Regions from separate parts of the Kitasatospora sp. NPDC092039 genome, predicted to be linked through region 4. Evidence: riboswitches for the same ligand, from Rfam matches in the RefSeq annotation. Region 4 holds a riboswitch; each other region holds the start of a gene.

Region 1 (7,326 bases), on a different contig from region 4:
CGGGGTGCGCGGTGATGGTGCTGGCCGGCGACCCGTCCTGGGCGCTGCGGCGGCCCGAGCCCCGGCCCGCGCTGGAGGTCACGGCGGGCGCACCCACGGCGACCACCCTGCCCGCGCCGTTGACGCCCGAGGCCTCCACCCTGCCGGCCCCGTCGACACCCGAGGCCTCCACCCTGCCCGCGCCGTCGACGCCTGAGGCCTCCACCCTGCCCGCGCCGGTGAAGCCCGGGGCAGGCACCGGGTCCGGGTCCGGAACGTCCGGGGCCTCCACGCTGCCCGCGCCGGCCGCCGCCCGGACGTCCGATTCCGACCTGGAGGTGGTCAGGCTCGACCCGGACGCGGCCACGGCCGGCGGCACCACCACCATCCACGCCTTCGTCGGCAACGCAGGCCCGGACACCACCGCGTCCCCGTTCACGGTCGTGGTCGCCCTGCCGGAGGGCGTCACCGCGGAGGGCCCCTACTTCCCGTCCGATTGCCAGGTGATGGCCCACGGCCGCATCGTGCGGTGCGTGTTCGGCCCGGGTCTGCGGGAAGCGCGCAGCGCGACCGCCCTCATCCCGGTCCGGCTCGACCCGCGCCTGCCGGCGGGCAGGTTGGGCGGCGGGGCGGTCACAGTGCGCAGTGCGGACGACCGGAACGAGGCCAACAACCGGCAGCCGTTCGACATCACGGTGGTCGAGAGGGTCGCCCGTTCCTGAACCACCTGGTCCCGCCGACAGGAGTGGCCCTACCGGCGGGATGCTCCTGTCTGCGGGATCCTCCGGCCGGCGGGGCGGTCCGCCGGGCCCGGACGCCTCGCGGCGTCCCGCCCTCGCCGCGCCCGTCCTACCGGTAGACGCGGACGTAGTCGGCGGCGAAGGCGATCGGGGCGGTCCCCTGCGGCGCGGGGTGGTACTGCCCCGCGCACACCGAGAGGTTGAGGATCAGGTACGCCGACCAGCCGGTGCCGACGCCCTTACCGTCCGAGAAGACCTTGACGCCGTTGACGTACCAGTCCACCGAGGCGGCGCCGTAGTAGGTGCCGATGGTCACCCACTGGTCCTTCGCGATCGCGCTCGCGTCCGTGTAGTACTTCCCGTTGCCCGGGTTGACGTGGTTGGTCAGCTCCAGCAGGTTCGGGTTGTCGGGGTGGTACTCGAAGGAGTCGATCTCCCCGTTGCCGTTCTTCCAGGTCCACAGGGCCGGCCAGGCGCCGCTGCCGGCGGGCAGCTTGACCCGGGTCTCGGCGTAGTCGCCGGTCTTGACCTGGAAGCCCTCGCTGGAGCCCTCGGTGGTCAGGAAGCCGGTGTTCCAGGACTGCTTGCCGTTCTCCAGCACCGGACCGCCGGACGTGGCGGTGAAGGTGGCGATCCCGTTGGCGACGCCGACGTTGTTCCTGTTCAGCCAGTCGAGCTTGTTGTCGCCCGGGTTGTGGTTGCCGTAGCGGTACGCGGTGCTCTTGTCACCGACCCAGCGCTGACCCCAGCTGATCGCGCCGTTGAACTCGTCCGACCAGGTCAGCGACTTGCCGGCGACCGGGGAGGACGGCGCCGGGGTACTCGGGCTCGGGGTGGTGCTGGGGGTGGTGCCCGGCGTGGCCGTGGGGGTCGGCGTGGCCGTGGGGGTCGCGGTCGGGGTGGCCGTCGGGGTCGGGGTCGGGGTGGCCGTCGGGGTCGGGGTCGGGGACGCGGTCGGGGTGGACGTCCCGGTGGCGGAGACCACCAGCTGCTGCGAGGGCAGGTTGTGCCAGCCGCCGCCGAGGTCCTGCCAGAAGCCGAACTGGGTGTACGTCCCGGCGGGCAGGGTGCGCGCGCCGCTGGTGAAGCTGACCCCGCTCGGGCAGATCTGCACGTTGGAGGCGTTGCCGGGGAAGTCGAGGTTGGTGCCGCGCGCGTCGCGCACGCCCACGCCGACGGTCTTCGCGGTGAAGCAGGCCGAGGAGTGCAGGCCGAGCGAGGCGGTGGTGGCCTTGCCCGCGACCATGGTGGCGGGGGCGAGCCGGTCCTGGGTGACGGTCGGCGCGGTGGCGGCCTGGGCACCGTTGACGGACGGCAGGCCGAGCAGGCCGGCGCCGCTGATGGCGAACGCCCCGGTGGCGGCGAGCGCGGCGTTGCGGCCTCGGTGGGACGGGCGGGCGTGGCGCGGGCCGCGGCGGCGGGCGGGCGCGGGAGCGAGCGCGGGCCGGTGCGTGGAGCTGGCAGGCTGGTGCATGGGGTGACCTCTGCGACGCCTGCGAGGTGAGCTGTCGGATTCGGGCTGAGGTTGCCCGGCCGCCGGTGGGACGGCTTCACCCCTAGCCGCGGCCGCACGCGGGAGCGTACGGGCCGGGCGCTGACCTTGGTTCCCCCGCTCCCGTCCGCTGTGGTGCTCGGTGACCCGCCGGCGGGTGGACGGGACTCGGCGTCCCGGCGGCGGGGTCCGCGAGGGCGGACGACCGTTGCAGGCTAGGCGGGTCGTCCGTGAACGGACAACCCGGGCCGCCCCGTTGTCGCGCAGCTCACAGTGGTGTCGATCAACGACGCCGGGTGGCAGCCGAGTTGATCGTTCTCCGGGAGCGGCGGGCTGCGGCCGGGCCGGGCGGACGTTCCGGCCGGCGGGGACAGGGCACGCTCCAGGGCGGTTCAGGCCGGTGAGCTGCCTGCCGGCAGCGCTGGTGGCCTGGCGGCGACCTGGCGGCGGGCCGTACCGTGGCGAGTACCTGACCGAGTGGGCCCGGTCGGATAAATTGGGAGTCGGACATCATCCGCCGTGCACAAGAGTGGCGAGCCCGACCGGGTGCTCGCCACGACCCGACAGACGCGACCTGACCGAGACGAGGACCCGCCCCACCATGACCGCGCCCCTGCCCGCCTTCGCCGGCCGCACCTACCTCTTCCAGGCCGACAACGGCGCGGCCTTCCGCAACACCTACTCGGCCGACGGCACTCGGCTGCGCTGGGAGGGCCTAGGCGAGTCCGCGGGCCAGTGGGAGGACGTGCGGCTGCACGTCGCCGAGGTCGCGCCGGAGATCTACTTCGTCAGCTGGACCGAGCAGAGCGGGATCACCGTCAGCCATGTGATGGACCTCGGCAAGCTGACGGTGCGGGCCTTCTGGACCTTCGAGGGCGAGGGCGGCCGGGTCGGTGAGCTGCACACCGGGACGCTGGAGCGGGTGGCCTGAGCGGCGGGACCGCCGGGCGGGGGCCGTGAGGCTCCTGAACGACCCGACCGGCCCTGGACCGGACCGCAACGACCGAACCCCCGGGCCGTGGCTCCGGGGGTTCGGTCGTTGCGGTCCGCTCGTTGTGGTTCGGTCGTTGGGGGTCTGGTCCTTCGGGGCCGCTCGTTCGGGCTCGCGGTCGGTCAGGTTCAGACGGTCTGGTTCGGCACCTTGAGGTGCTGGGACAGCCACTCCAGCGAGGACGGCAGCAGGGCGCTCCAGGTCTCGAAGTTGTGGCCGCCGTTCTCCAGCATGCTGTACGAGACCTTCATCGGGCTCCGCACCGCGTCGACGAAGGCCTCGGTCTCCTGCCGGTAGCCGCCGTCGCCCTTCTTGGTTCCGGCCAGCAGCACGGACACCTTCGGCTGCGGCAGGTTCTTCAGCCGCCACATCAGGTTGGCCTCGTCGCGGCGCTGCTTGCTGCCGCCGAAGAGGTCGCCCGTGGTCGGGTCGTCGGCGGCGTCGTAGTAGGCGGAGAGCGCGACGGCGGTCGGGAAGACGTCCGGGTGGCGCATGGCCAGCTTGAGCGCGCAGTAACCGCCGGTCGAGTTGCCCATGAACGCCCAGGCCTGCGGGTCGGTGGAGACCCGGTAGCTGGCCTGGATCGCCGAGGGCACGTCCTTGGTGAAGTAGGTGTCGGACTGCGGGCCGTTCGGGACGTCCTCGCACTCGGTGTCCTGCGGCAGCGCGGGCGAGGGACGCACCAGGACCATGACGGTCGGCTGCATCCGGCCTTCCTGCAGCAGCTTGAGTGCGGCGCCCGGGTAGTTGAAGCGGGTGATCAGGTTCTCCGCGATTCCTGGGAATCCGGTGCTGACGATCACGGCCGGGAACTGCTTCTGGGCGTACTCCGGCTGGAAGTACTGCGGGGGCAGGTAGACGTAGCCCTCGGTGGACAGCCGGCTGGCCGCGCCGTCGATCCGGACCTTGCGGATCTCGCCGGACTGGCTCGGCTCGCGGCCCATCGCGCCGCCGCCCTTGACCGAGGCCTGGCCCACCGTCTCCACCATCAGCCGGCCGGAGGCGTCCGCCTTGTTGTGTATGACCACCGGGCCGGTGTCGCCGGTGCCCAGCAGGTCGTCCCAACTGCTGTAGAAGGCGAAGTAGTTGTTCGCGACCAGGCCGAGCGCGGCGAGCACCGCGAGCTGGGTGGCGAGCAGGGCGCCGATCCGGCCGAGCACCGCCTGCCAGGTCTTCTTCGCGAGTCTGGGCCACAACCAGACCGTGCCGACCATCATCACGACCGCGACCAGTGCGGTCAGCGCCAGCACCTTGTGGCTCGTCAGACCCATGTCCTACTTGCTCCCACGCCTCGAACTCCAGTCCCCTCCGCTGGGGACATCCGAGGAGGTCACCCCGGTTCCCCCCGCCGGGGCGCGAGGAACAACCCTAACGCCAGCTGGGAGAAAGCTGATCGCCGCTGGGAGGCCACGGAGAGCGGAGTGGACGGATGACAACGTTCAGATAACAGATTTCGAAAGTTGTCATCTGAATTCTGTTACCTGTCAGCCGTGAGACGTGAGCCGTGAGCCGTGAGCCGTCAGCCGTCGAATACCGGCGGGGCGCGGAGCATGAGCCCTCACGGGCTCAGCCCGTCCGCTCCCACAGCCGAAGCCCCGCCGTGAGCTCGCGCATGCAGCGCGCGCCGAGGTCCTGCGGGGAGCCCGGACCGTCGAGGGGCGCCTCGGAGGACGCCCACTGCTCCAGCGCCACCCGGATCGCCGCGGTCGCAGCGGCGGAGGCCAGCCGGATCTCCAGCGGGTCGGTGCCGTCCGGGCAGCGCTCGGCGAGGGCCGTCCGCAGCCGCTCCTCCGAGTCGGCGTGGACGCGCTGCCAGGTGGCGTTCAGCTTCGGATCGCGCAACAGTCCGCGGGCCCACCGCATCATCTCGGCCCGCGTCTCGTCCACAGGGGTCAGCGACGCGACCGCCGCGCGTTCCAGCGCCTCGCGCACCGGCAGCTCGGCGGGGCTCGCCGCGAACAGCTCCACCCACTCCTGCCCGCCCGCCGCGAGCAGCGGGGCGACGGCGTCCTCCTTGACGGAGAAGTACCGGTAGAAGGTGCGCAGCGAGATGCCCGCCGCGAGGGCGATCTCCTCGGCGGTGACCGCCTCCGCCCCCCGCTCGGCGAAGAGCGCGGCGGCGGTACGGGCGATCTCCAGGCGGGTGGCCTCACGGCGGCGCTGGGTCAGGGTCGGGCGTCCGGTCACGGGCCCAGCCTACGCGGGTGATTGCCAGAGTGGCATGTCACGCCTAGATGACACATTGAGACTTTTTGGCACAGCATGCCACTTCGACGTACCGTGTCTCCCGAGGTCGAGAGACCACGAACGAACGGAGTACCACCATGGAGCGCTTCAGCGGACGGAACGTCCTGATCACCGGCGGCGGCTCGGGCATCGGCCAGGCCACCGTGCACCGGATCCTCGCCGAGGGCGGGAAGGTCGTCGCCGTCGACATCGACGAGGACGGTCTGAAGAAGACCCTGGACCGCGCCACCGCCGAGGGCACCGCGGACCGCCTGACCATCCAGGTGCTGGACATCTCGGACGAGGCGGCCGTCGTCGCGGGCGTCGTCGAGGCGATCGCCGGCCTGGGCGGCCTGGACGTGCTGGTCAACGCGGCCGGCATCCTCCGCTCCTCGCACACCCACGAGACCAGCCTGGAGTTCTGGAACAAGCTCCTCGCGGTGAACCTGACCGGCACCTTCCTGATGACCCGCGAGGCACTCCCCGCGCTCCTCGCCGGCGACAGGGGCGTGGTGGTCAACTTCAGCTCCACCTCCGCGAGCTTCGCCCACCCCTACATGGCCGCGTACGCCGCGACCAAGGGCGGCATCCAGTCCTTCACCCACGCCATCGCCTCGGAGTACTCGCAGCAGGGCCTGCGCGCGGTCTGCGTCGCGCCGGGCAGCATCGACAGCGGCATGACCCACAACCCCGGCCTGCCCGCCGACGCCGACTTCAGCCTGCTGGCCAAGCTCTCCCCCGCCCTCGGCCAGGGCTTCGCCGGGCCGGAGACGGTGGCCGGCGTGATCGCCATGCTCGCCTCCGACGACGGCGCCTTCGTCACCGGCACCGAGCTGCGCATCGACGGCGGCACCCACATGTGACCCGCCGGTCGGCCCACCGGCCCGGTGGAGGCGGGGCCTGTGCCGCCCACCGGCCCGGTGGAGGCGGGGCCTGTGCCGCCCCCCGTACGGCACAGGCCCCGCCTCCGCGTCCCCCGGATCTCCCCGACGCCGCCCCGGGCTCCTTCCGCTCCGGTGCGTCGGCAGCGGTCAGCCCAGGGGCTTCTCCAGGAGGAGCTCCCGGGTGACCCCGTCGGCGAGCAGGTCGCCGGGCTGCGCGAGCGGAGCGAAACCGTGGCGGCGGTAGAGGGCGAGCGCCGCTCCGTTGCCGGGGAGCACGGCGAGGCGCAGCGCAGTGCCGCCGGTGCCCCGGGCCCAGCGCTCGACCTCCGCGATGAGCCGGTCCGCGACGCCCCGGCCCCGTGCCCGTCGGGCGACCCAGAGCGAACGCAACTCCCGTACGCCGTCCGGCGATCCGGGCATGCCGCCGACCAGGCCGACCGGGTCGTCGCCGAGCAGGGCCGCGACGTGGTGGGCGTCCGGGCGGCGGAGCCGGTCGTGCCAGCGGTCCTCGCCACCCTGGTGCCAGTCGGCGAGGCCGGCCTTGAAGGCCTCCGGCGCATCGGTCAGGGCGGCGAGGCGGAGGTCCCGCCAGAGCGGCCAGTCGGCGGACGTGAGGGTTCGGATCGTCGGCGTCGTCATGTTCGGCACCGTAGACGGCGGGCCGGACGGCCCGCGCCTGGTTCCCGCGTCCCGGGGATCACCCACTCCCGGCTCCGCTGGTCCGGGGCCCGTTCGACGAGGGCGCACTACGGCGCGCGCCAGTCGGCGGCGAAGGCGGCGGCCGGGTTGGTGATGAGGAGCAGCTCGGTCAGTTCGGGCCCGTAGCTGCGGGCCAGGCGCGGGGCGAGCTCGGTGAGCAGGCGGACCGGGCCGCCGACCGCGCGGGCGGTGCGGGTGGTGGTGTCGGCGCCGAGTAGCAGTCGGGAGGCATGACCCGCTTCGACCAGGTCGGCGATCACGTCGAAGGCCTGGTGGTCGGCGGGGCGGCCGGCCCGGGACGGGCTGTCCAGGGCG
Region 2 (7,326 bases), on a different contig from region 4:
GCTCGTCGGACGGCCGACCGCGGAGAGCCGGCCGCCGAAGGGCAGCCCCCGGGCCGTCGGACCATGGCGCCGGCTCCACCAAACCCCCGTGTCGGTGGAGCCGGCCGTCTTCGTGGCGGCCGCCCGGGCCGCGCCCGTCGTCGGGGCGCGGTTCTCCGGTGCAGCTGTCGGCTCCACAAGTATATTGGCTCGGAGCCAACGAACGTTCGGAGCAGACACGATGGCACCCCGCGGGGATTCGGTCAATGAGGAGATGCGGCAACGCTCCCGTCGGCGCATCATGCGGGCCACCGTCGAGCTGGTCGACCAGCGAGGTTACGCGGGAACCACACTGACGGACATCGCCGAGCGGGCCGGGCTCGCCCGCGGGCTGCTCTCGTACTACTTCGACGGCAAACGGCTGCTGATGCAGTCCGCGACGCACCGGATGATGCACCAGGCGCTGGCCGGCGCGCTGGCGGAACTGGCACCCGGCTCCTCCCCCGACGCCCGGCTGGCCCGGGCGATCGACACCGTGCTCGGGCTGGCGCTGGACCACCCCCGGGTGATGCGCTCCCACCTGGCGCTGATCCTGGACCCGGACACCGGCGCCTTCGTCCAGGACCCGGAGCAGCAGCAGCTCGGCGCCATCCTCCAGGGACTGCTGCGGGACTGGGGCGCGCCCGACCCGGTCGCCGAGCACGCGGTGCTGCGCAGTGCGCTGATGGGCGGCTGCATCGGAGTGCTGCTGCCGGGCGCCGAGATCCCGCTGGCACCGATCCGGGCCGACCTCTTCCGCCGCTACGAGCTGGCCTGGGAGCTGGGCCGGCCGCCGCACCCGACCCCGCCGGAACGCGAACGGCCGCCGGCCCGCGGCTGACGGCGGGTGGGCGGCCTGGCGGGCCGCTACCGGGGGCCTCGCGAGGGAGGGGGCTCACAGGCCCCGGGCGGCAGCGGCTCAGCGTTCCTTCAGGATCGAGGCGAGCAGGTCTATCGTGCGCTCCGGCGTGAGGCTGTCCACGCAGAGCCGCTCCATGACCTGGATGTAGGCGTCGACGTCGTCGCGCTTGTCCAGGTAGAGCGCGCTGGTGAGCTGCTCCAGGTAGACCACGTCCGCGAGGTCCTGCTCCGGGAAGCGCAGGATCGTGAACGCCCCGGACTCGCCCGCGTGGGCGCCGAACCGGAACGGCATGACCTGGATCACCACGTTGGCCTGCTCGGCGACGTCGATCAGGTACTGCACCTGACCGCGCATCACCTTTGGCCCGCCGACCGGCCGGCGCAGCGCCGCCTCGTCGATGACCGCCCACAGGCGCGGGCTGGCGCCCTCGGTCAGCAGCTTCTGGCGCCGCAGCCGGAGGCTGACCCGCCGCTCGACCTCCTCCTCGCTGATGACCGGCCGACTTTGGCCGAAAACCGCCCGTGCGTACTCCTCGGACTGCAGCAGTCCGGGGATGAACTGCACCTCGTAGGTGCGGATCAGCTGGGCGGCCTCCTCCAGGCCGACGTAGGTCTGGAACCAGCCCGGCAGCACGTCGTTGAAGCTGTGCCACCAGCCGGACTTGTTGGCCTCGCGGACCAGGCCGAGCAGGGCTTCCCGCTCGATGCCGTCGTCCACGCCGTACAGACTGAGCAGGTCGGCGACGTCACGCTCCTTGAAGCTGACGCGGCCGAGCTCCATGCGGCTGATCTTGGACTCGGAGGCCCGGATCGCGTAGCCCGCGTCCTCGCGGGTGATGCCGCGCGCCTCGCGCAGGCGGCGAAGCTGCGAGCCGAGGAGGATCCGGCGGACCATCGAGCCGCCGCCCGGCTGAACTGTGGTCATGCGGTCGAAACCTCCACCTAGGGCAAACAGCGCACAGTCTGCCATCAGTTGAGCGCTCACGGTGCCGATACTGACGGATGTTCCTATCAGTTCCGTGCTCCGTGCACCAGGATGCACGTGCATTCGGCGCTTGCATATGCCAATAGTGCGACTGCACGTGAATCGACTCTTGCATCTGCAGTGAGCGCACACCACCATGGTGCACGTGCACCTGCACATCCCTGGCAATCCCGCGGGCTCCGCGTCGACCCCACGCGCGACTCCGTGCACCGACCCGACGGCGTCCCCCGCGTCATCGGGCGTCCGAGTGCGCGGGCGCCTGGTCGAGGGGGCGGCCGAGCGGCCGAGCGAGTCGGAGGTGACCGGCATGACCCCGGCGGGTCCAGCCGTGTCCGCCCCCTTATGGGAGGAGCTCTTCATGAGCACCGGTACGGCTTTGGCGGTTGACCCCCATGTGGTCACCTGTACGCTCGCTCCTCGCTTCGAAGCCGTCAGAACCGCGCGCGACTTCGCTCGGAGCACGCTCCAGCGCTGGAACCTGACGGAGCTGTTCGACGACGTCGCGCTGGTGGCCTCGGAACTCGTGACCAACGCCCTCCGGCACGCGATCGGCGCACGGCCCGATCAACCGGGCGGCATCCAGGGCGAGTACGACTTTCCCCTACAGCCGACCGCGGGCGGCCGGCTTCCGATCCGAATAAGCCTGGTGCACCGCGCACCCCAGGTGGTCTGCGCGGTGAGCGATCCGAGCAGCACCGGACCGGTCGCCCGGGAGGCCGACTTCGTCGCCGAGTCCGGTCGCGGACTGCACCTGGTGGAGTCGTTCAGCCGCTCCTGGGGCTGGCACCCGCTGGGCAGCGGCAAGGTGGTCTGGGCGATGTTCGAGGCGGAGGAGGTCGGCGGCTCCCCGTTGGACGGGCACCCCGGACTCGGCGGCCGCTCAGCGCTGGACGGCCCCGTCGACGTCGGCGGACGGCATCGGCGCTCGGCCTAGGAGGGGCTCCGCGTCCAGGACGGACGCCGCGCCCAGGGCGAAGCCCACCCCAGGACGGATCCCGCGCCGGACGGCGTGCGGCCGGTCGAGGGAAACCCCGGGAGGACCACACCCCGGGCCCTTCCCCCAGGCCCCGCCGCGGATTTCCGGTGCCATGGAGCGACCGGCGGATTCCGGGACGTGCTCCCCCGGTGGAGCGGCAGCCGGGGCGGCGACATCCGGAGCAGCGGTTTCGGGAACGACGATTCCCGGAGCGACGATTTCCGGAGCAGCGGCATCCGGAAGAGGGAAAGACAAAGGCCGTCGTGGTGTCGGCACCCACGACGGCCCCCCGATGATGGAGCACGGCAGTCGGTCAGACCGCCAGGTGGTCGAACTCCCCGTCCTTCGCCCCCAGCAGCAGGGCCGCGATCTCGGCCCGGGTGTAGATGAGGGCCGGACCGTCCGGGAACCGCGAGTTGCGCATCGCCACGTCGCCGCCCGGCAGGGCCGCGAACTCGACGCAGTTGCCCTGGGAGTTGCTGTGCCGGCTCTTCTGCCAGACCACCCCCCGGAGATCGGCCGCGGCCATCCCGTTGTAGGTGTCGTACGAGCCGTGCGTGTCCTGCGAGTCGTGCATAGAAATCTCCCGAAGAGCTCCGGAGTTGTCGTCCAGCGCGGCGCCCCCGGCACCGTCGGAACGAACGGGCCGGCCCCGTACCGGTCCGGCACAACGCCTCACTTGACGCGATGATAGCTGCAGTGCACGTGCATCAGCACGGGACGTTGCAGGTGCACCAGGCCTTTTACCCGCATCCGCCAACTCTTCACGGGCCTTCTTCTGACGGTACGTAAACGGACATAGCCGATGATTCACCGGGCTCGTGATAACCGGCCGTGAGCACCTCCCCGCTGAATGTTGATCTTCGAACGCCGGGAGTCGCGCACTCGTGACCCTCCGTCAAACCATTCACATGCTGTGAGACATCTCACGCACCCCGGGTGCAACGCCCGTCCCCGCGGTTCGCGTCGTGGCAACCACCGGCGGCCGTGCGGGGGTTGGGTGAAGAATGTCCGGATTGTAGGCAAAGCGCCCGGACCGGCGCCGGAGACGCACCGGGTTCGCGCGGGGTCCGCACCGTGACCGCGCGAATCCTGTCCGGCAGCCGACTGCAAGCCCGGCGGGCCGATGTCCTACGATCTCCGGCATGAGCACCGCAGCCATTCCGGGCGCGCCACTGCCCGTCCGCACTCCAGGCTCCCGTGCGCGGGGGCGCCACCGTCGTCCCGAGCGCCCCGAGATCCCGGCCGGCGCCCCGGCCCTGGTGCTCGCCGTGCCCGCGACCGCCGGGCCCGAGTCCCGCTCGGTCGTCGAGGAACTGCTCTCGATCGTCCGCACCGAGCAGAACGGCGTGCAGACCGCGGTCGGCTACCTCCCCGGGGGCGGCGCCGAGGTCGCGGGCGGCGAGGACCGCACGGTGGCCGAGCTGCTGGCCCTGGCCGCCGAGGCCGGGCTGCCGATGCCCGTCCTGGTGCCGCTGGTGCCCGGCCCGCACACCTTCCTAAGCGAGCTTCACGCGCTCGCCGCCGAGTACGGCGCCCCCATCACCGACCCGCTGGGCCCGCACCCGCTACTGGCCGAGGCCGTGCACGTCCGGCTGTCCGAGGCCGGGCTGGCCCGGGCCGACCGCGCCCGGCTGTTCGCCATCGCGACCGCCGCCGACGGCGTGGTGCTGACCACCGTCGGCGGCGAGGACGCGGCCGCCGCGGCCGGCATCACCGGTGTGCTGCTGGCCGCCCGACTGGCCGTGCCGGTCGTCGCCGCGGCGCTCGACGTGCCCGGGTCGGTGGCCGCGGCCGTCAACCACCTCAGGGACACCGGCTCGCAGCGCCCGGCGCTGGCCCCGCTGGTGATCGGCCCGGAGGCGGACTCCGAGCTGCTCGCCACCGCCGCCGAGGAGACCGGCTGCCCGTCGGCCGCGCCGCTGGGCGCCTACCCGTCGGTCGGCCAGCTGATCGCCTCCACCTACCTGGCCGCGCTGCCCGTGCCGTCCGCGGAGGACCTGGCGCGGGCCGAGGCGGAGGCCGCGGCCGCCGCCTCGGCCGAGGGGGCCCTGGAGGGCGTTCGCGGCGCCCACGCGGCCGCCGAGAAGCCCCTCGGGCAGTAGTCGACACCGCGCGCCGGTTCGCGCGCGCAGAAGGGCCCGGAACGGTTCGCGTTCCGGGCCCTTCGCATTGGCCCCCGCCGCATTGCCCGCCGGCATCGGCCCCCGCCCTGTCGGGCCGGGAATGGGATTGGCCCCTTCCGTGGCTGCCGCGGAAGGCCCCGTCCCGTACGGGGAGTCGGACGGCGATGAAGTGGAATGTCCGTTCTGGCGTCATTTGAAGGGAAATGGGGAGCGCGGCCCCGGGCACTTGAATCGAGGCCGCTCCCCCGGTCTTCGGAGCGCACTGTTCCGCGATTCGACGCTCCGTCACGTCACTTCTGAGGCGAAGCCAGTTGTCGCTTTCTGCAACGACATTGCTTGAAAACGATCATTTACGATCATGCTCGGCCGCAATTTTGGCAGTTTCCACTAAACCGTGATGTGCGTCACAGGCATTTGCGGTTGAACTTAAGTCTGATTAACGTGCTCCCCGTTCGTGACCACACGAACCCGGTCATCCGCAACGCCGAGTCCTGCCGTCGGATGTCCTGGCAGCGCGAAAACGCACCACGGCAGGAGCGGGGGAACCACAGGTAAGTCGCCCCGGACCGCTCTTCGGAACGGTCCAGGGCTAGGGGTGAAGCCGCGCTCACCGCGCGGCCGGGCAACTCCAGCCCGAATCCGACAGCTCACCTCGCAGGCGTGGGAGAGGACCGCGTCTTCATGCTGCCCACCAACGGCACCAGCCTGTCCAGCCGCACCCGCCGCGTGATCGCCGCCCTCGGCGTCGCGGGCGTCGGCCTCACCGTCCCCTGCCTCACCTCGGGCACCGCCTCCGCGGCCACCGTCGCCACCTGGGACAAGGTCGCCCAGTGCGAGAGCGGCGGCAACTGGAGCATCAACACCGGCAACGGCTTCTACGGCGGCCTCCAGTTCACCTCCAGCACCTGGTCCGCCTTCGGCGGCACCGCCTTCGCGGCGCGCGCCGACCTGGCCACCAAGGACCAGCAGATCGCCGTCGCCGAGAAGGTCCTCGCCTCGCAGGGCCCCGGCGCCTGGCCCGTCTGCTCCGTCAAGGCCGGCCTGACCAAGGGCGGCACCCCGGCCGCCGTCGACACCTCGGCGGGCTCCACCGCCGGCTCGACCACCGCCGCGCCCGCCCAGAGCGCCAAGCCGGCCGCTCCGGCCGCGAAGCCCGCCACCAAGCCCGCGCAGGCCCCGGCCGCCAAGCCCGCCGCGCCCGCTCAGGACGCTCAGGACGCCGGTGACTCCGCCGCCTCCGGCAGCCGCGGCGACTGGGCCCAGAAGCGCCAGCAGCAGGCCCAGGGCGGCGACTACACCGTGGTCGAGGGCGACTGGCTGTCCTCGATCGCCGACCGGCACAACGTGCAGGGCGGCTGGGAGCGGCTGTACGAGCTCAACCGCGGCACCCTGACCGACGGCCCTGACACCATCTACCCGGGCCAGCACCTGTCCTTCGACGGGTCGTCCGCCGACAAGTCCGGCGCGGACTTCACCTGGTTCGACCGCTCGCAGAAGTCCGGCCGGTCCGCGAACGGCGGCGCCGTGAACGCCCAGCCGACCGCCCAGTCCCAGGCCCCGGCCGCCAAGCCCGCTCCGCAGCCCCAGGCCCAGACTCCGGCTCCGGCTCCGGCTCCGGCCGCCACCGGCAGCATGGCCGCCGCGGTCTCCTTCGCCGAGTCGAAGGTCGGTCAGGCGTACGTCTATGGCGGCACCGGCAACGGCGGCTGGGACTGCTCCGGCCTGACCCAGGCCGCGCTGCGCGCCGCGGGCATCTCCGTCCCGCGCGTCGCCGCCGACCAGGCCGCCGCCAGCACCCACGTCTCGCTGGACAGCCTCCAGCCGGGCGACCTGCTGTTCTGGTCCAACAACGGCAAGGACTCCGGCGTCTACCACGTCGCGATCTACGTCGGCAACGGCAAGTACGTCGAGGCCGCGAACCCCAGCTCCGGCGTCCGCGAGCAGACCATCGCCAACTGGGCCCCGGACTTCGCCGGCCGGGTCTGAGGACGGCGAACGGCCGACAGCGTTCGGACGACGGCTGACAGATTTCAGCTGACAGATAACAGATAACAGATAACAGATTTCATCATCTGTCAGCTGTCAGTCATCGTCCGAACGCTGACCACCCGCCACCCCCGGGGAGAGTCTGGTCGCTCTCCCCGGGGGTTCCGGCGTTCCCGCCCGGACCGCCCGCCCTGCTCCCGTTCCGCGGATCCGCCGTATTCCGTGGTGGACACCTCCTCGCAACGGGCATGCTGCTGCTCTGCACCCGAGGAGGAGTCACATGGCCCAGGTCACCGTCACCCTCGACGCGAACCTCGCGATCGACGCGATGATGCTCTCCGGCACCAAGAACCCACAGGACGCCGTCGAGCTGA
Region 3 (7,326 bases), on a different contig from region 4:
CAGCATCGCGGTGTGGAAGGCGGAGTCGACCGAGGCGGGCACCCGGTAGGCGTCGCCGCTCAGCCCGGCCAGCGCCGGCAGGGCGGCCACCGCGAGCAGGCCGGCCGCGCGGGCGGCGGCGTTGTTGACCCCGCTGGCGATGCCCGCGTGCCGGACCTCGACGGCCGCCAGCACGGTCGCCGTGAGCGGCGCGACCAGCAGCGTCATCCCGCAGCCCATCACCGTGACGGCGGGCAGCACGTCCACCCAGTACGAGGAGTCCGGCCCGGTGCGCAGCATCAGCAGCACCCCGGCGGCGCACAGCATCGGGCCGACGGTCAGCGGGATGCGCGGGCCGATCCGCTTGCCCAGGCGGCCGGCCCGGGCGGACAGCGCCAGCATCAGGACGGTGATCGGCACCAGGGCGAAGCCCGAGACCAGCGGCGAGAACCCGGACACGATCTGGAGCTGCACCACCAGCAGGAAGAAGACGCCGCTGAACGCCGCGTACACGCACAGGGTGACCAGGTTCACCGCGGTGAACAGCCGGGAGGAGAACAGCCCGAGCGGCAGCATCGGGTCGGGCGCGCGGCGCTCGACGGCCACGAAGACGACGCCGAGCACCAGCCCGACCGCCCCGCTGATCCAGACCGCGGGGGACAGGCCCTCGCCGGCCGCGGTCAGCGCGTAGGTGATCGCGCCGAGGGCGAGTGCGGCGAGCACGGCGCCGAGCACGTCGAAGCGCCCGGCGGCGCCCTCGTCCCGGCTCTCCGGCACCGAGCGGGTGGTGACCGCGATCACGGCGGCGGCGAGCGGCAGGTTGAGCAGGAAGATCCAGCGCCAGCCGGGGCCGTCCACCAGCCAGCCGCCGAGGAAGGGGCCGACCGCGGCCGACACCCCGCCGAGCCCTGACCAGAGGCCGACCGCCGCGGAGCGGTCGTCAGGGTGGAAGACCGCCTGGAGCATGGCGAGCGAGCCGGGGGTGAGCAGCGCGCCGCCGATGCCCTGGACGGCGCGGGCGGCGATCAGCACGTGGATGTTCGGCGCGGCGGCGCAGGCCGCGGAGGCGATGGCGAACCAGACCACGCCGATCAGGAAGACCTTGCGCCGCCCGTACCGGTCGCCGAGCGCGCCGCCGAGCAGGATCAGGCCCGCCAGGGTGAGCAGATAGGCGTTCAGCGTCCACTGCAGGGACGCCAGGGAGGCGCCGAGGTCGGCGCCGATGCGGGGCAGGGCGACGTTCACCACGGTGCCGTCGAGCATCGCCATGCTGGAGCCGAGCACCGTCGCCAGTAGTACCCAGCGTCCCTGCGCGGTGCCCAGGCGCAGGGTGCCGGCCTCGGAGGTGGCCACGGGCGAATCCTGCGCTGCTGAGGCGCACGTGACAAGGGTCACCGGTGGGTGTGTTGGGTTTGGGCGGTGGGTGAGCGGGCGGGTGCGCAGTGTCGCCGATCTCGGCGCAGGGTCGTGGATCAGTGGCAGGGGGTGAATGGATTGTGTACGCACCGTACGGCCGGGCCTGCGGAGGGTCACCGGGGCAGGGGGGATCGTTGCGGTTTCAAGAGATCGACATTGCTTCACCCGAACGGATGGGTTTTAGTTCAGCGACCGCCCGGCCAGTCCGGACGGATCCACCGGGTGGAACGCCGAGTCCTGCCGCCGCCCGGTGGTTCGAAACGAACTCTGTACGGCAGGAGCGGGGGACCCACAGGTAAGTCGCCGGACCGGAGTTCGCGCCTCAGGGCGCGGGCGTCCAGGACCGGCTAGGGGTGAAGCCGCGCATGCGGCCGGGCAACTCCAGCCCGAACCCGACAGCTCACCTCGCAGGCGTCGGAGAGGAAACTTCCATGCCTGCTCAGGCTCGTCGTATCGCCCTGCCCCGCGCCGCCCGCATCGGCATCGCCACCGCCGTCACCGGCGTGTCGTTCGTCCTCCCGCTCGTCACCGCGGTGAGCGCCCAGGCGCACACCGCTCCGGCCGCCCCGGCCGCCGCCTCCACCGAGGCCAAGCCGGCCGCGCAGGCCGCCGCCCCCGCCGCCGCTCCGGCCGCCCGGGCCGCCGCCCCGGCCGCACAGGAGAGCTACCGCGTCGTCAGCGGCGACACCCTGTCCAAGATCGCCGACGCCAAGAACGTCGACGGCGGCTGGCACGCCCTGTACGAGCAGAACCGCTCGGTCGTCGGTGCCAACCCGAACCTGATCTTCCCGGGCCAGCAGCTCGCGCTGCCGGGTCACGCCGCCGCGCCGTCCGCCGACGCCGCTCCGGCGAAGCCCGCCGCCCCGGCCAAGCCGGCCGCTCCGGCGACCCAGGCCGCCAAGCCGCAGGCCCAGGTCCAGGTGAAGACCGAGGCCGCCAAGCCGTCCGCGCAGCTCCAGACCCAGGTACAGGTCGCCGCTCCGGCCGCGACCGTGACCGCCACTCCGGTCGCCGCCGCCACCTCCGGCTACGTCGCCCCGCTGGCCAACCCGAAGCTGGGCACCGCCTACGGCGTGGCCGGCTCGATGTGGGCCTCCGGCCACCACACCGGCCAGGACTTCGTCGCCGCCACCGGCACCCCGCTGCGCGCCGTCGCCAACGGTGTCGTGGTCAAGGCCGGCAACGGCGGTGCCTACGGCAACGAGGTCGAGATCAAGCTCGCCGACGGCCACTACGCCGAGTACGCGCACCTCTCCTCGATCGGTGTGAAGATCGGTCAGACCGTCACCGTCGGCCAGCAGATCGGCCTCTCCGGCGCCACCGGCAACGTGACCGGCCCGCACCTGCACTTCGAGATCCGCAACGGCTCGGAGTACGGCTCGGACATCAACCCGGTCACCTACCTGCGCGCGCACGGCGTCGCGCTCTGACCAGGGGGCGCTGAGCCTCCAGGGTTTCAGGAACCACCGCTGCTGCGGGGCGAATCGATCCTCCGGGATGGTCATGTCGGGTGACCGCTCGACCGGGTGATCGCCGCACAGTGGACATGGGCGCGGGACACGCCCAGGCCGGCCCGGCCGCACGAGGGGACCTCCTCGTGCGGCCGGGCCGGCCGCTGTCGTTTCCGCGGCCGGGACCGTCGTCCGGGGCTGGGCCCGCCTTCCGCGGCCGGGCCCGCTTTCCGCGGCCGCTGTCGTTTCCGGGCTCGGGTCCGTTTTCCGGGCTCGGGTCCGCTTTCCGGGCCGTCCGGCTCCGCCGTGCCGTTCGATCGGTCGAACGCGGCGTCAACTCCGCTGTGCCGCAGGCTGGTCGCCGTCACCGCGGGCGTCCCCGGCGCGCCATGCTGGCGACGGTCAGCGCCCCGGCCGGTCCGGTCGGTCGGGCGGGTCCGGGAGGCGAGGAGGCCGGATGGCGGTCCGGAGCGGGGACGTGACGGGGGAGACGGTCGGGCGGGAGCGGCCCGGGGCGGGCCGGGTCGACCGTCTGAAGGCGGACTCGGTCGGCCTGGTCGGCGTGGTGTTCATGGCACTCGCGACCGCCGCCCCGATCACCGCGATGACCGGCAACCTGCCGATCATCGTCGGACAGGGCAACGGAGTCGGCGCGCCCGCCGCGTACGTCGTGGCGACGGTGGTGCTGACGGTGTTCTCGGTCGGGTACGTGGCGATGGCCCGGCACATCACCGCGGCCGGCGCGTTCTACGGCTACGTCTCGCACGGGCTGGGCCGGGTGGTCGGGATGGCCTCGGGGCTGCTCGCGGTGCTCGCGTACGTCGTCACCGAGGCCTCGGCGCTCGGCTTCTTCGCGTACTCGCTGCGTGGGCTGGTCCGTTCGCAGCTGGGGGTGGAGCTGGGCTGGGGCTGGTACGCGCTGTTCGGGGCGGCGGCGATCGGGGTGACGGCCTGGTTCGACCTGCATCTGACGGCCAGGGTGCTCGGGGTCGCGCTGGTGCTGGAGATCGGGGTGCTGGGGGCGGTCTCGTTCGCGGTGCTGTTCTCCGGCGGCGGCCCGGACGGGATCGTGCTCGGGGCCGTGAACCCGCTGAACGCGCTGAAGGGAGTGGGGAGTTCGGGCCCGGCGGCGGCCGGGCTCGGCCTGTTCTTCGCGTTCTGGTCCTGGGTGGGGTTCGAGTCCACCGCGATGTACGGCGAGGAGTCCCGCGATCCGAAGCGGGTGGTGCCGCGGGCGACGCTGGTGTCGGTGATCGGGGTCGGACTGCTCTACGTCTTCGTGTCCTGGATGATCGTGTCCGGCAACGGGGTCGAGCAGGCGATCGCGGTGGCGAGCGGCGGGGTGCCGGGCAAGGACGGCAACAGCCTGTTCTTCGACCCGCTCGGCGCGCACCTGGGGGCCTGGGCGGTGAAGGTGTTCCAATGGCTGGTCGTCACCGGCTCGTTCGCCTGCGCGATGGCCTTCCACCAGTGCGCGGCCCGGTACCTGTACGCGATCGGGCGGGAGGGCCTGCTGCCCCCGGCGCTCGGCCGCACCCATCCGCGGCACGGCTCGCCGCACGTCGCCTCGGTGGCGCAGTCGGTGATCGCGGTGGGGCTGGTGGCGGGGTTCCTGGTGGCCGGGATGGACCCGTACGCGCACCTGTACACCCTGCTGGCGCTGCTCGGGACGATGGCGATCCTGGTCGTGCAGACGCTCTGCTCCTTCGCCGTGGTCGGGTACTTCCACGTACGGGGGCGGCACCCGGAGACGGCGCACTGGTTCCGGACGCTGGTCGCGCCGCTGGTGGGCGGGGTGGCGATGGCCGGGGTGGTGGTGCTGCTGGTGCTCAACAAGGACACTGCGGCCGGGTCGGCGGCGCACACGCTGGTGTTCCGGCTGATCCCGTACCTGGTGATCGGGGTGTTCGCGGGCGGGGTGGGGTTGGCGCTCGCGGTGCGCCGGTGGCGGCCGCGGCTGTACGCGCGGATCGGACGGGTGGTGCTGGAGGACGCGGTCGAGCGGTGACGGCCCCGTCGACCGGCGCTCAGCCGCGGTGCACCGGCAGACCGTACTGGGCGGCGGCCAGCAGCTCGTGCATCCGGTGGCCGAAGTCGTCGGCGTCACGGGCGGGTTCGGGGAAGACCAGTCGGACGTCGCGGTGGCCGTGCGGGTGGTCCAGGCGCAGCACCAGGCCGTAGCGGTCCAGGGCGAGCGGGCGGACCTCCGGGTGCCGGGCGAGCACGGCCGGGTCGAGCAGCCGGGTGAGGACGTCGAGCGCCTCGGCGTGGTCGTCGGCGAAGTGGGTGAGCAGCGCGGCCTCGTGGCGGGCCAGTGGGTCCGGGGCGGCGAGGGCGAGGTCGGCGGCGGTGATCGCGCCGGTGCCGTACGGGGTGGCGAGGACGGCGTGGGCGACGTCCACTCGCAGGTGCACGCTGAGGCCGTCGTCGGCGAGGTGGGCCAGGTGCAGCCGGCCGGCCAGGGTGAGGCGGGCGCGGACCCGGTCGCGGACGGCGACGGGGGCGACGTCGGTGACGTCGAGGACGACGGCGAGGCCGTCGGTGGCGCCGGCGGCGGCCGCGGTGAGCGGGTCGTCCAGGGCGGTGCGCAGCCGCAGCCGGGAGCCGTGCACGGAGACCGGGGTGTCCAGGTGGTGGTGCTCGCCCAGGGCGCGGACGGTGAGCGAGGAGGTCGTGCCGAGCAGGCTGTGGATCCGTTCGGCGGTGGTGGGCTCGGGGACCTCGGGGTCGCCGGTGGGCAGGCTCATGGACGGACCTCCAGTTGGTTAGGTGAGCCTAACCTAATATCCGGAGGGGGGAGTGGCAAGCAGGCGTCCGGGGCGGGGGGCGGACGCGCCGAAGGGCCCGGACGCGCGGGCGGCGTCCGGGCCCTTCGGCGGAGTACGTTCGGGCTTTTCGGCGGAGTAGCGGGTCAGCCGATGACGGCCTGGGCGTCGATCTCGACCAGCATCGGCTCCTGCGGCAGCTCGACGAAGACGGTGGTGCGGCACGGCTTCACACCGCCGGGCCCGACGTTCTCGTCGATGAACTCGGCGTAGACCTCGTTCATCAGCGGGAAGTCCGCGCGCTTGGTGAGGTAGACGCGGAACATCACCACGTCCTCGATGGTGGCGCCGCCGGCCTCGACGATGGCCTTGACGTTCTCCAGGGTCCGGCGGGTCTGCGCCTTCACGTCGCCGTGGTGCAGGTATTCGCCGGTGGCCGGGTCCTGCGGGCCCTGGCCGGAGACCTGGAGGATCGGGCCCTTGCGGACGCCCTGGGAGAACATCCAGGCGGGGGCGGGGGCGCCGTCGGTGCGGATCTCGGTCTTCTCGCCGGTCCGGGAGTGCTCGGAGGTCATGGGCTTCCTTAGATTGACGGTATGTCAGTTGTGGTCGGGGCGGCCGCAGTCGGCCGAGATCGCGCGCGTGGTGGCGAGCAGTGGGGGGAGCAGCTCCAGCACCTGCTCGTACGGCAGGACCACGTCCGGGACGGAGATCGAGGCGGCGGCGACCACCCGGCCGCTGGCGTCCCGGACGGGCGCGGCCACGCAGTTGATGAAGGCCTCGTGCTCGGCGTGGTCCTGCGCCCAGCCCTGGGCGGCGACCCTCTCCAGCTCGGCGAGCAGGGCCTCGGGGGTGGTCAGGGTGCGCTCGGTGTGGGGGGTGAAGTCGATCCCGGCCACCACCCGGCGCCGCTCGGGCAGCGGCAGGTCCGCCAGCAGCACCTTGGAGACGGCGGCACTGTGCAGGGCGGCGCGCAGGCCGATCCGGGAGTACATCCGCACCGGGTGGCGGGAGTCGAACTTGTCGATGTAGACCACCTCGCCGCCCTCGTACGCGGCCAGGTGCACGGTCTGGCCGGTGGCGGCGTTCAGTTCGGCCAGGTGCGGCGCGGCGATCCGGCGTACGCCGCGCTGCTCCAGGGCCAGGCCGGAGAGTGCGAAGAGGCCGGCGCCCAGGTGGTAGCGGTAGGTCGCGTCGCGATAGACGAATCGTTCCTCTTCGAGGCTCTGGAGCAGTCGGAGCACGGTCGTCTTGTGGACGCCGACCACCTCGGCGAGCTGGTCGAGGGAGCGCTCGCCCTCACCGAGTTCGGCGAGGATGCGCAGGGCGCGCGTGACGGTCTGGCTCATCGTGCTCCGCTTCGAGGGCTGGGGTTACCGCTCATTGTGCCCGGGCCCGGTCGGCGGGCGTCGCGCGGCCGGTGGGCCGGGCCGGGCCGGTGATGCCCTCCGCGGTGACCCGGGTGGCGGCCCAGGCGGCGGGGGAGGCGTCGAGCAGCGCGGCGACCACGGCGGCGTCCGGCAGCTCGGCCTGGTCGCCGTGGGCGGTCAGCGCGCAGGCGGCGCTCAGGTGGCCGAGCCGCAGCCGGCGGCGCTGGTCCAGGCCCCGGACGGTGCCGGCCAGGTAGCCGGCCGCGAAGGCGTCGCCCGCGCCGGTGGCCTCGACCACCTCGACCGCGAGGGCCGGCTCGGTGACCGCCGTACCGTCCCGCTCCA
Region 4 (7,326 bases):
TCGTCGATGAGGGCGAGGGCGTGGTCGACGACCTGGCCGGGGGTCAGTCCTACGCGGGGCATGGGTTCGGGCTCTCCGTACGGGTGGGGTCGGGTGGCGGGCGGGGGCGGGGCTCAGCCGAGTTCGGCGAGGAACGGCAGCAGGGCGTCCGCGGTGGCCGTCGGGTTGTCGGCCATCGGGTAGTGCCCGGACCCCTCGATCATCACCTTCCGCGCGCCCAGGGCGGCGGCCTGCCGGTCGGCGACGAGTTCCGGCTTCGGGAAGTCGGGGTCCGCGCTGCCCATGACCACCAGCGCCGGGCACCGCACCGCGGCCGTCCAGCCGGCCGGCGCCGAGTCGCCGCGGACGTACCCGCGGGTGGCGGCCTTGCGGCCCGGGGTGCGCAGTGCGGCGACCAGGCCGTCCACGTACGCGTCGAAGTCGGCGGGCTTGGCGCCGGGGAAGGCCATCCGGCGCAGGTAGAAGCCCCAGGAGGCCGGCCAGTGGACGAGGGCCGCGCCCATCAGGCCCATGACGCCCCGCATCAGGGCGCCCGGCGGCGGGTTCTCGACGAAGGCGTCGAGCAGGACGATCCCGGCGACCCGCTCGGGCGCGTCCCCGGCGGCCCTGACGACGGTCGCCCCGGTGTAGGAGTTCCCGGCGAGCACGGCGCGCTCGATGCCGAGGTGGTCGAGCAGGGCGAGGACGTCGCCGGCGAGGGCGGCCGGGCCGTAGTCGTCCCAGGCGACGGAGGACTCGCCGAAGCCCCGCAGGTCCATGGTGACGACCCGGTGGCCGGCGGCGACCAGCAGCGGGCGCAGGTGCCGGTAGGCGGCCCGGCTGTCGAGCATGCCCGGCAGCAGGACGACGGGGGCGCCGTCGCCCTGCCGGGTGTCGTCGAAGGCGATCCGGCCGCCGGGAACGGTCAGGTACTGGGTGCTCGGGGTCGTGGTGCCGTTCATGGTGGTCCTCCTCGGGCCGCCGGTGCGGGGCATCGGCGGGTGCCGCCGATAGCCATAAAGCTAAGGCTAATAGCCTTAGCCGTCAAGCGGTCGGCGGACGAGTCGGCGCAGGGGGCGGTCAGACCCCCTCCACCTTGAACGGGTCGTGCTCGCTGAGCAGCTTCTCCAGCCGGGCCTGGTCCACCCGGGTCACCATCTCGTTGGACTCCTGCCGGTCCCGGATCACCTTCGCCAGCGTGAACGCGGAGGTGACGGTGTAGAGGAGGCCGATCCCCAGGAAGGCCCGGGTCCACCCGCCGACCGGCAGGTAGGCGATCCCGACCGCGAGGGCGGTTCCCGAGACGGCGAAGGAGAGGACGGCCTGGATGTAGTAGGCGGCCGTGGTGCGGCTCTGCATCGGTGTGCTCATGGCGTCAGGATGCGGCCGCCCGGTCGGACCGCACATGAGTAGGCGTACTCAGATGGAGCCGTGCATGAGGGGTCGTTCGTTGACGTCCGATCACCTGGGCGTAAGCTGCTCGGAACGGATGGCTTGGAATCAGAGCCTCCTAGGATTAACGTTTGATAACGCAGCGCGGTCGTCAACGCCGTACCCAGACGGCACCGTGCGCCGTCGCCTAATCCCGCCGACCGGCCCCCGGGCAGGTCAGGGAGCCGGGGAACCACGTTCCTTGGGGTGAATCGGCGGGGCCCCGGCCCGGCCGTAGGAGACCTTCCTGCTCCGAACCCGTCAGCTAACCCGGTAGGCGCGAAGGAAGGAAAGGAGCGCGCCTCCCGTGGCGTCGACGCACACCCCGGCACACCCCGGCTCCGCAGCCGGCACCCAGCTTCTCGACCACCCCGGCACGGACGGCCCCGAGGCCTTCGGTGCGGAGGCCTTCGGCCCGGAGGTCGAGACCAACCGCCACCGGATGCCGCGTCAGACCCGCGGAGCCTCCCCGCTGCTCGGCGTCACCGCCGTCGCCGCCACCCTGGGCGCCACCGGCTTCGCCTCGGCCACCCCGGCCGCCGCCCCCGCCGTCGAGGCCCCGGACGAGACCCCGGTCGCCCTCTCCGCCGACCCCGGCCTCGCGCTCGCCGCCCGCATCCAGCACCAGGCCGACAGCCAGCGCACCGCCGCCGAGGAGACCGCCCGGCTGCAGGCCGCGCAGGAGGCGGAGGCCAAGGCCGCCGCCAAGGAGGCCGAGGCCAAGCGCGCCGCCGAGGAGGCCGAGCGGGTCAAGGCCGCCGCCCTCACCCTCCCGGTGAAGGAGTACCGGCTCTCCGCCCACTACGGCCAGAGCGCCCGCTACTGGGCCAACCTGCACACCGGCCTGGACTTCGCCGCCGACACCGGCACCCCGGTCCACGCGCTCGGCCAGGGCACCATCACCTCGGCCGGCTGGGCCGGCTCGTACGGCTACCGGATCGTCGAGACCCTGCCCGACGGCACCGAGATCTGGTACTGCCACCTCTCCTCGATCACCAAGGGCTCCGGCAAGGTCGTCTCCGGCCAGCAGATCGGCAAGGTCGGCGCGACCGGCAACGTCACCGGCCCGCACCTGCACATGGAGGTCCGCCCCGGCGGCGGCGCCCCGGTCGACCCCGAGCCCTGGCTCGAGCAGCGCGGCCTCACCCTCTGACGCACCCGCGAAGGCCCCCGGCCCGGAGCCGCAGCTCCCGGGCCGGGGGCCTTCGCGCGCCGACTCACTCCTCGACGGGCAGCTGCGCCAGGTACGCCTCGATCTCCTCGTGGCCCGGCTCCGGCGCCAGCTCCGGGAACTCCGTCACCAGCAGCCGCGGCAGCCCCGGCACCGTCCACCCGCCGAACAGGTCGAGCGCCGCGTCGACCGCCGCCTCCTCGAACCGGCCGAAGTCCCCGGCCAGTTCGTCCGGCATCGGCCGTCCCAGCGAGGTCAGCTCGGCCAGGTTGCGGTAGCTGCGCCGCATCAGGCCCTGCTCCAGCAGCCGCCGCGCGCCGTCCGTGGCCATGCCGACCGCCAGCACCCGGCCCGGGCCCCAGCCCTGCTCGTCCGGCTCGTCCAGCCAGCCGGCCGGCACCAGCGCCCCGTACGCGGCCAGCCGCTCGTCCTCCGACAGCTCCGCGAAGCCGGCCAGCCAGTCCCGCACCGCCGCCGCGTCCGTGACGTCCACCCCGTGCGCGTGCAGCAGCAGCGCGTACAGCCGGGGCCAGGTCACCAGGTCGGCGCGGCGCAGCAGCCCGGCCGCGACCTCGCCCTGCCACTCGGCCTCCGCGTGCAGCCGCTCCTGGCGCTTGGCGTTCAGCCGCCGGGCCGCCCGCTGGTGGTCGATCAGCAGCCGGACGGCGTCGCCGTAGGCCAGCGGGTCCTCCTCGGGCGCGGGTTGGACGTACAGGTGGAGCCGCTCGTACAGCAGGTGCTCCACCGCGTCGGAGGTCAGTTCGGGCCAGCCGTCGCGCATCCTGCCCTCGCCCAGCTCCAGCAGCGCCAGCACCGCGCGCAGCGGCCCCTCGGCCACCGGCGCGCGGCCCTGCTCGGCCGCCCAGTCGAGCAGGTCGGCGGCCTTGGTGCGCGGGGCGAGCCGCAGGTCTTCGTCGTTCATAGTCCGAACGGTAGCCGCCGGGCGGGGATAGGGTCGGCAGCCATGGTCCCCGTACGACTCACCGGCCCGCGACTGGCCGTCCGCGAGTACCACCACACCGAGCGCGACGTGGACGCGCTGCACGCGCTGTTCGGCGACCCGGAGGTCACCCGCCACCTGCCGTTCGGGCCGGGCGACCGGGAGGAGTGCGCCGACCAGGTCGAGCTCTACCTGGAGGAGGCGATGGCCGGGGAGCGGGACACCTACCGGCTCGCCGTCACCAGGCTCGCCGACGCCGAGGACCCGGCGGACGCCACGCCGGTCGGGCAGGCCTCGCTCACCCTCGACGGGTACCGCGCCGCCCAGCTCGGGTGCGTGCTGGCCCGCGGGTCCTGGGGGCGCGGCTACGCGGGCGAGACCGTCGGCCTGCTCTGCGACCTCGCCTTCGGGCCCCTGGACCTGCACCGGGTGGCCGCGCGGGTCGCCGTGGCCAACGAGGCCTCCGTCCGGGTGCTCACCCGGCTGGGCTTCCGGCGCGAGGGGCGGCTGCGGCACGACGGGTTCAAGGACGGCGTTTGGACCGACTCGTACCTCTACTCGCTGCTCGCCGACGAGTGGCCCGGCCCGGCCGCCCGGACGCAGGGGGGTTAACCCCACCCCGGATCCGCCAGGCCCCCGGATCCCGACCGGCCACCGCATCCACCAGACTGGACACCGTCAGCGGGACGAACGACCGACAGCACGAGGGGCCGGGGGCCGGGATCATGAGCAGCAGCCGCAGCACGGAGGACCGGGAGTGGGACGTCCCGGGCGTCCACGGGGACGACCGGCGCCCCGCCGGGGCCCGCCGGACCGAGCGGCGGCCGGCCCTGTGGCGGGCGCCGTTCTCGGCGTACTACTACCGCGAGGTCGGCTACGCGCTCACCGGGCTGCCGGTGGCGATCGCCGGGTTCGCCGTCTCGGTCACCATGTTCTGCCTCGGCCTCGGCACCTTCGTCACCGTCCTCGGCCTGCCCGTGCTGGGCGCACTGACCAGCCTCGCCCGCGGTTTCGGCCGACTGGAGCGGGCCCGGGTGCGCGGCATGCTGGCCCTGGACGTCCCGGGCCCGGAGCCGGTGCGCCAGGTCCGCCCCGGCAGCTGGGGTGCGATCACCGCGCGGCTGGGGGACGGCGCCGGCTGGAAGGCCGTGCTGTACCAGGTGGTGATGTTCCCCTGGGCGTTGTTCAGCTTCACGATGACGCTGGTGTTCCTGGTGCTCGGCTGGGCCCTGACGCTCTACCCGCTGTACCACTGGGTCTTCCCGACGTACACCTCCTGGAAGGGGTACCGGGTGTTCGACTTCCGCGACAGCGACGGCATCCGGCACCTGTACGAGATCCAGTCGCCCTGGCAGATCGCCGGGCTCTCGCTCGCCGGGCTGCTGCTGGTCTTCCTCACCACCCAGCTGGTCCGCGGCCTGACCAACGTCAACCGGGCCGCCGCCCTGGGCCTGCTCGGCCGCTGACCGCTCCCGTCGGAGGCTTCCGGCGGACCGGGTCCCGTCGGCGGCTTCCGGCGGCTGCCCGGCATCCGGGTATGTAATGGTCACTCATCATGGATGCCCCTATACTCGCCCGCATGACCGAGACGACCATCCGGCTCGCCGACGCGACCGACGCCGACCGGCTGACCGCGCTCATCCAGGCCTCCGGCGCCTACCGCGGCGCGTACTCCGCGATGATCGACGGCTACCGGGTGTCTCCCGACTACATCGCCCGCCACCTGGTGCGGATGGCCGTGGACGCCGCCGACGACCGCCTGCTCGGGTTCTACGGCCTGATCCGCGAACCGGCCGAGCTGGACCTGATGTTCGTCGCCGACGAGGCGCAGGGGCTGGGCGTCGGGCGGCAGTTGATCGCCGACATGCTCGACCGCGCGCGGGAGGCGGGCACCGCCTCGGTCAAGGTCGTGTCCCACCCGCCCGCCGAGCGCTTCTACCTGCGGGTCGGCGCCGTACGCACCGGCACCCGGCCCCCGCAGCCCAGGACGCCCTGGGAACAGCCCGAACTGCGCTTCACCGTCTAGGAGTTCCCGCCTTCCGACGGAGCGTCCGGTGCGCCCGGCTGGACCGGCACCACCACCGGTACGACCTGCGGTACGGCCTGCGGGGCGGGCGGCCCCGACCGCGCCGGCACGAGGCCCGGCGCCTGGATCCGGGACAGGATCTTCTCCGCCAGCCAGCTGCGGTCCGACCCGTACGGGATCCCGCGCGGGTCGACCAGCTGGGTCGCCACCGCGTCCCGCACCCGCTGCGCCTCGGCGGCGGGCAGCCGGGAGAGCAGCCCCCGGGCGGCCAGCAGCGCGTGGTACTGCTCGAAGTCCGAGCGCGGGTGCCCGATCGCGTCCAGCACGCTCGGCAGGTCCGCCAGCGCCGGATCGCCCTGCATCAGCGCGAGCGCCTGGATCCGCCGGCCCTCGGAGCCGTCCGCGAAGAGGTCCCGCACCTGGTCGGCGGTCAGCGCCGAACGCCGCGCGGTCGAACGGACCTCGGCCACCACGCCCTCCGGCCCGGTCGGCGATCCGGAGGAGGGCGGCAGCTGCCCGGCCAGCGCGGCCGGGCGCTCCGCGCTGCCGCCCAGCAGCCCGAGCTGCTGCATCGCGCGGACCCGCAGGTCGTCGGCGCCCACCTTGTCGCCGTGCCGGTCGTGGTCCTGCCCGGCGAGGAAGAGGTCCAGCGCCTGGTCGGTCTCGGTCAGCGCCTGCGGCAGCGCCAGCCGGGTCACCAGCCAGCCGGCCAGGAAGCCGAGGACCAGGAAGTACAGCACCAGCGCCGCCGCGAACGGCGCCACCCCCTCGCCCCCGCCGAGCGCGGGCGCCAGCGCCGTACCGAGGTCGTGCAGCCGCCGGCCGAGCGAGCCGAGCTGGGTCAGCCCGACGCCCAGCAGCACCTTGGTCAGCCAGTCCGAGACCTGCTCCAGATTGGTGTTCGGCGCGTACGAGCCCGGCGGCTCTCCGGCGCCGGCACCACCGCGCACCCGCGGCACCCCGAACAGGAAGCCCAGCCCGCCGCCCAGCACCACCGAGGCGCCGACCACCACCAGCCCGCCGCCGAGCGCCTGCCAGGCGTGCTCCCGGCCGAGTGCGAACAGCACCAGCCCGAGCAGCCCCGTCCCGGCCGCCACACCGGCGGCGCCCCACCGCGCCGTCCGCAGCGCGGCCCCGCCGCCCGGCCGTCGTGCCTCCGCCATCGCCCGCCCCCTGTGTCCGCGCCGCTCCGCTCCGGAACCCGCGCCGACTCTAGCGCCGCGGGGAGCCTGCGGACCGTGCCGGAAGCTCCCCGGGAACGCAGACGGCCCGCGGGCTGCTCCTGCGACGCCGGCCCGTGCACTGGCCAGGCGCCGAGGCACCGGGGATGTACCGGTGAGCCCGCGGGCCGGGTGACTGCTATGGATTTCGCCTGCCGGAGGCCTGGGGCCTCACCCCGCGCAGGCAGGGGCGGCTCTAGCGAGCAGCCACCTCACGCATCCTGATGGAACTCAACTCAGGATCACCTCCCTTCAGTGTGCTGCCAGCCTAGGCAGCGCACCGGGCGGAGGCAACGGATTTATTTCGCGGAGCCGCGTCCGCCGCAGTCGGTCCTGAGCCGGTCCCGGACCCGCCGGAGCCGGTCCCGCCGTCGCCGTCCTCGGCGCGCCCGCCCGCGGCGGGACCGCGGGCTGCCCGTACCCGGACATGCGAAAGGCCCGGAGGACGTGTCCTCCGGGCCTTTCCGCTACTGAGTAGCGGGGACAGGATTTGAACCTGCGACCTCTGGGTTATGAGCCCAGCGAGCTACCGAGCTGCTCCACCCCGCGTCGGTGAACA

The links. Region 4 has a riboswitch for cyclic di-AMP ahead of ACIQI7_RS09470 (M23 family metallopeptidase). Riboswitches for the same ligand answer to the same signal wherever they lie in the genome.
Region 1: linked by a shared signal. The riboswitch ahead of ACIQI7_RS25210 (hypothetical protein) and the one ahead of ACIQI7_RS09470 (M23 family metallopeptidase) in region 4 are both predicted to bind cyclic di-AMP.
Region 2: linked by a shared signal. The riboswitch ahead of ACIQI7_RS24400 (transglycosylase family protein) and the one ahead of ACIQI7_RS09470 (M23 family metallopeptidase) in region 4 are both predicted to bind cyclic di-AMP.
Region 3: linked by a shared signal. The riboswitch ahead of ACIQI7_RS30125 (peptidoglycan DD-metalloendopeptidase family protein) and the one ahead of ACIQI7_RS09470 (M23 family metallopeptidase) in region 4 are both predicted to bind cyclic di-AMP.

The regions. Positions count from the first base shown of each region.
Region 1 is NZ_JBIVSD010000013.1:213,382-220,707, forward strand. Features, by position in the region: gene ACIQI7_RS25205 (hypothetical protein) at 1-701, shown strand, start outside; gene ACIQI7_RS25210 (hypothetical protein) at 829-2,193, opposite strand; cyclic di-AMP (ydaO/yuaA leader) riboswitch at 2,195-2,359, opposite strand; gene ACIQI7_RS25215 (MoaF-related domain-containing protein) at 2,813-3,142, shown strand; gene ACIQI7_RS25220 (alpha/beta hydrolase) at 3,331-4,473, opposite strand; gene ACIQI7_RS25225 (TetR family transcriptional regulator) at 4,769-5,389, opposite strand; gene ACIQI7_RS25230 (SDR family NAD(P)-dependent oxidoreductase) at 5,527-6,291, shown strand; gene ACIQI7_RS25235 (GNAT family N-acetyltransferase) at 6,460-6,951, opposite strand; gene ACIQI7_RS25240 (phosphotriesterase) at 7,059-7,326, opposite strand, start outside.
Region 2 is NZ_JBIVSD010000013.1:10,827-18,152, forward strand. Features, by position in the region: gene ACIQI7_RS24375 (TetR/AcrR family transcriptional regulator) at 254-859, shown strand; gene ACIQI7_RS24380 (helix-turn-helix transcriptional regulator) at 938-1,804, opposite strand; gene ACIQI7_RS24385 (ATP-binding protein) at 2,223-2,798, shown strand; gene ACIQI7_RS24390 (DUF397 domain-containing protein) at 3,154-3,417, opposite strand; gene ACIQI7_RS24395 (hypothetical protein) at 3,986-4,945, shown strand; cyclic di-AMP (ydaO/yuaA leader) riboswitch at 5,439-5,640, shown strand; gene ACIQI7_RS24400 (transglycosylase family protein) at 5,627-6,952, shown strand; gene ACIQI7_RS24405 (hypothetical protein) at 7,233-7,326, shown strand, end outside.
Region 3 is NZ_JBIVSD010000018.1:144,908-152,233, reverse strand. Features, by position in the region: gene ACIQI7_RS30130 (MFS transporter) at 1-1,332, opposite strand, end outside; cyclic di-AMP (ydaO/yuaA leader) riboswitch at 1,687-1,824, shown strand; gene ACIQI7_RS30125 (peptidoglycan DD-metalloendopeptidase family protein) at 1,827-2,825, shown strand; gene ACIQI7_RS30120 (APC family permease) at 3,304-4,854, shown strand; gene ACIQI7_RS30115 (DUF2470 domain-containing protein) at 4,874-5,593, opposite strand; gene ACIQI7_RS30110 (RidA family protein) at 5,758-6,186, opposite strand; gene ACIQI7_RS30105 (IclR family transcriptional regulator) at 6,211-6,960, opposite strand; gene ACIQI7_RS30100 (sugar kinase) at 6,992-7,326, opposite strand, start outside.
Region 4 is NZ_JBIVSD010000003.1:672,859-680,184, forward strand. Features, by position in the region: gene ACIQI7_RS09455 (TetR/AcrR family transcriptional regulator) at 1-62, opposite strand, end outside; gene ACIQI7_RS09460 (alpha/beta fold hydrolase) at 114-941, opposite strand; gene ACIQI7_RS09465 (YiaA/YiaB family inner membrane protein) at 1,060-1,350, opposite strand; cyclic di-AMP (ydaO/yuaA leader) riboswitch at 1,546-1,704, shown strand; gene ACIQI7_RS09470 (M23 family metallopeptidase) at 1,718-2,563, shown strand; gene ACIQI7_RS09475 (hypothetical protein) at 2,628-3,503, opposite strand; gene ACIQI7_RS09480 (GNAT family N-acetyltransferase) at 3,546-4,133, shown strand; gene ACIQI7_RS09485 (sensor domain-containing protein) at 4,247-4,987, shown strand; gene ACIQI7_RS09490 (GNAT family N-acetyltransferase) at 5,101-5,547, shown strand; gene ACIQI7_RS09495 (hypothetical protein) at 5,544-6,710, opposite strand; tRNA gene ACIQI7_RS09500 (tRNA-Met) at 7,243-7,316, opposite strand.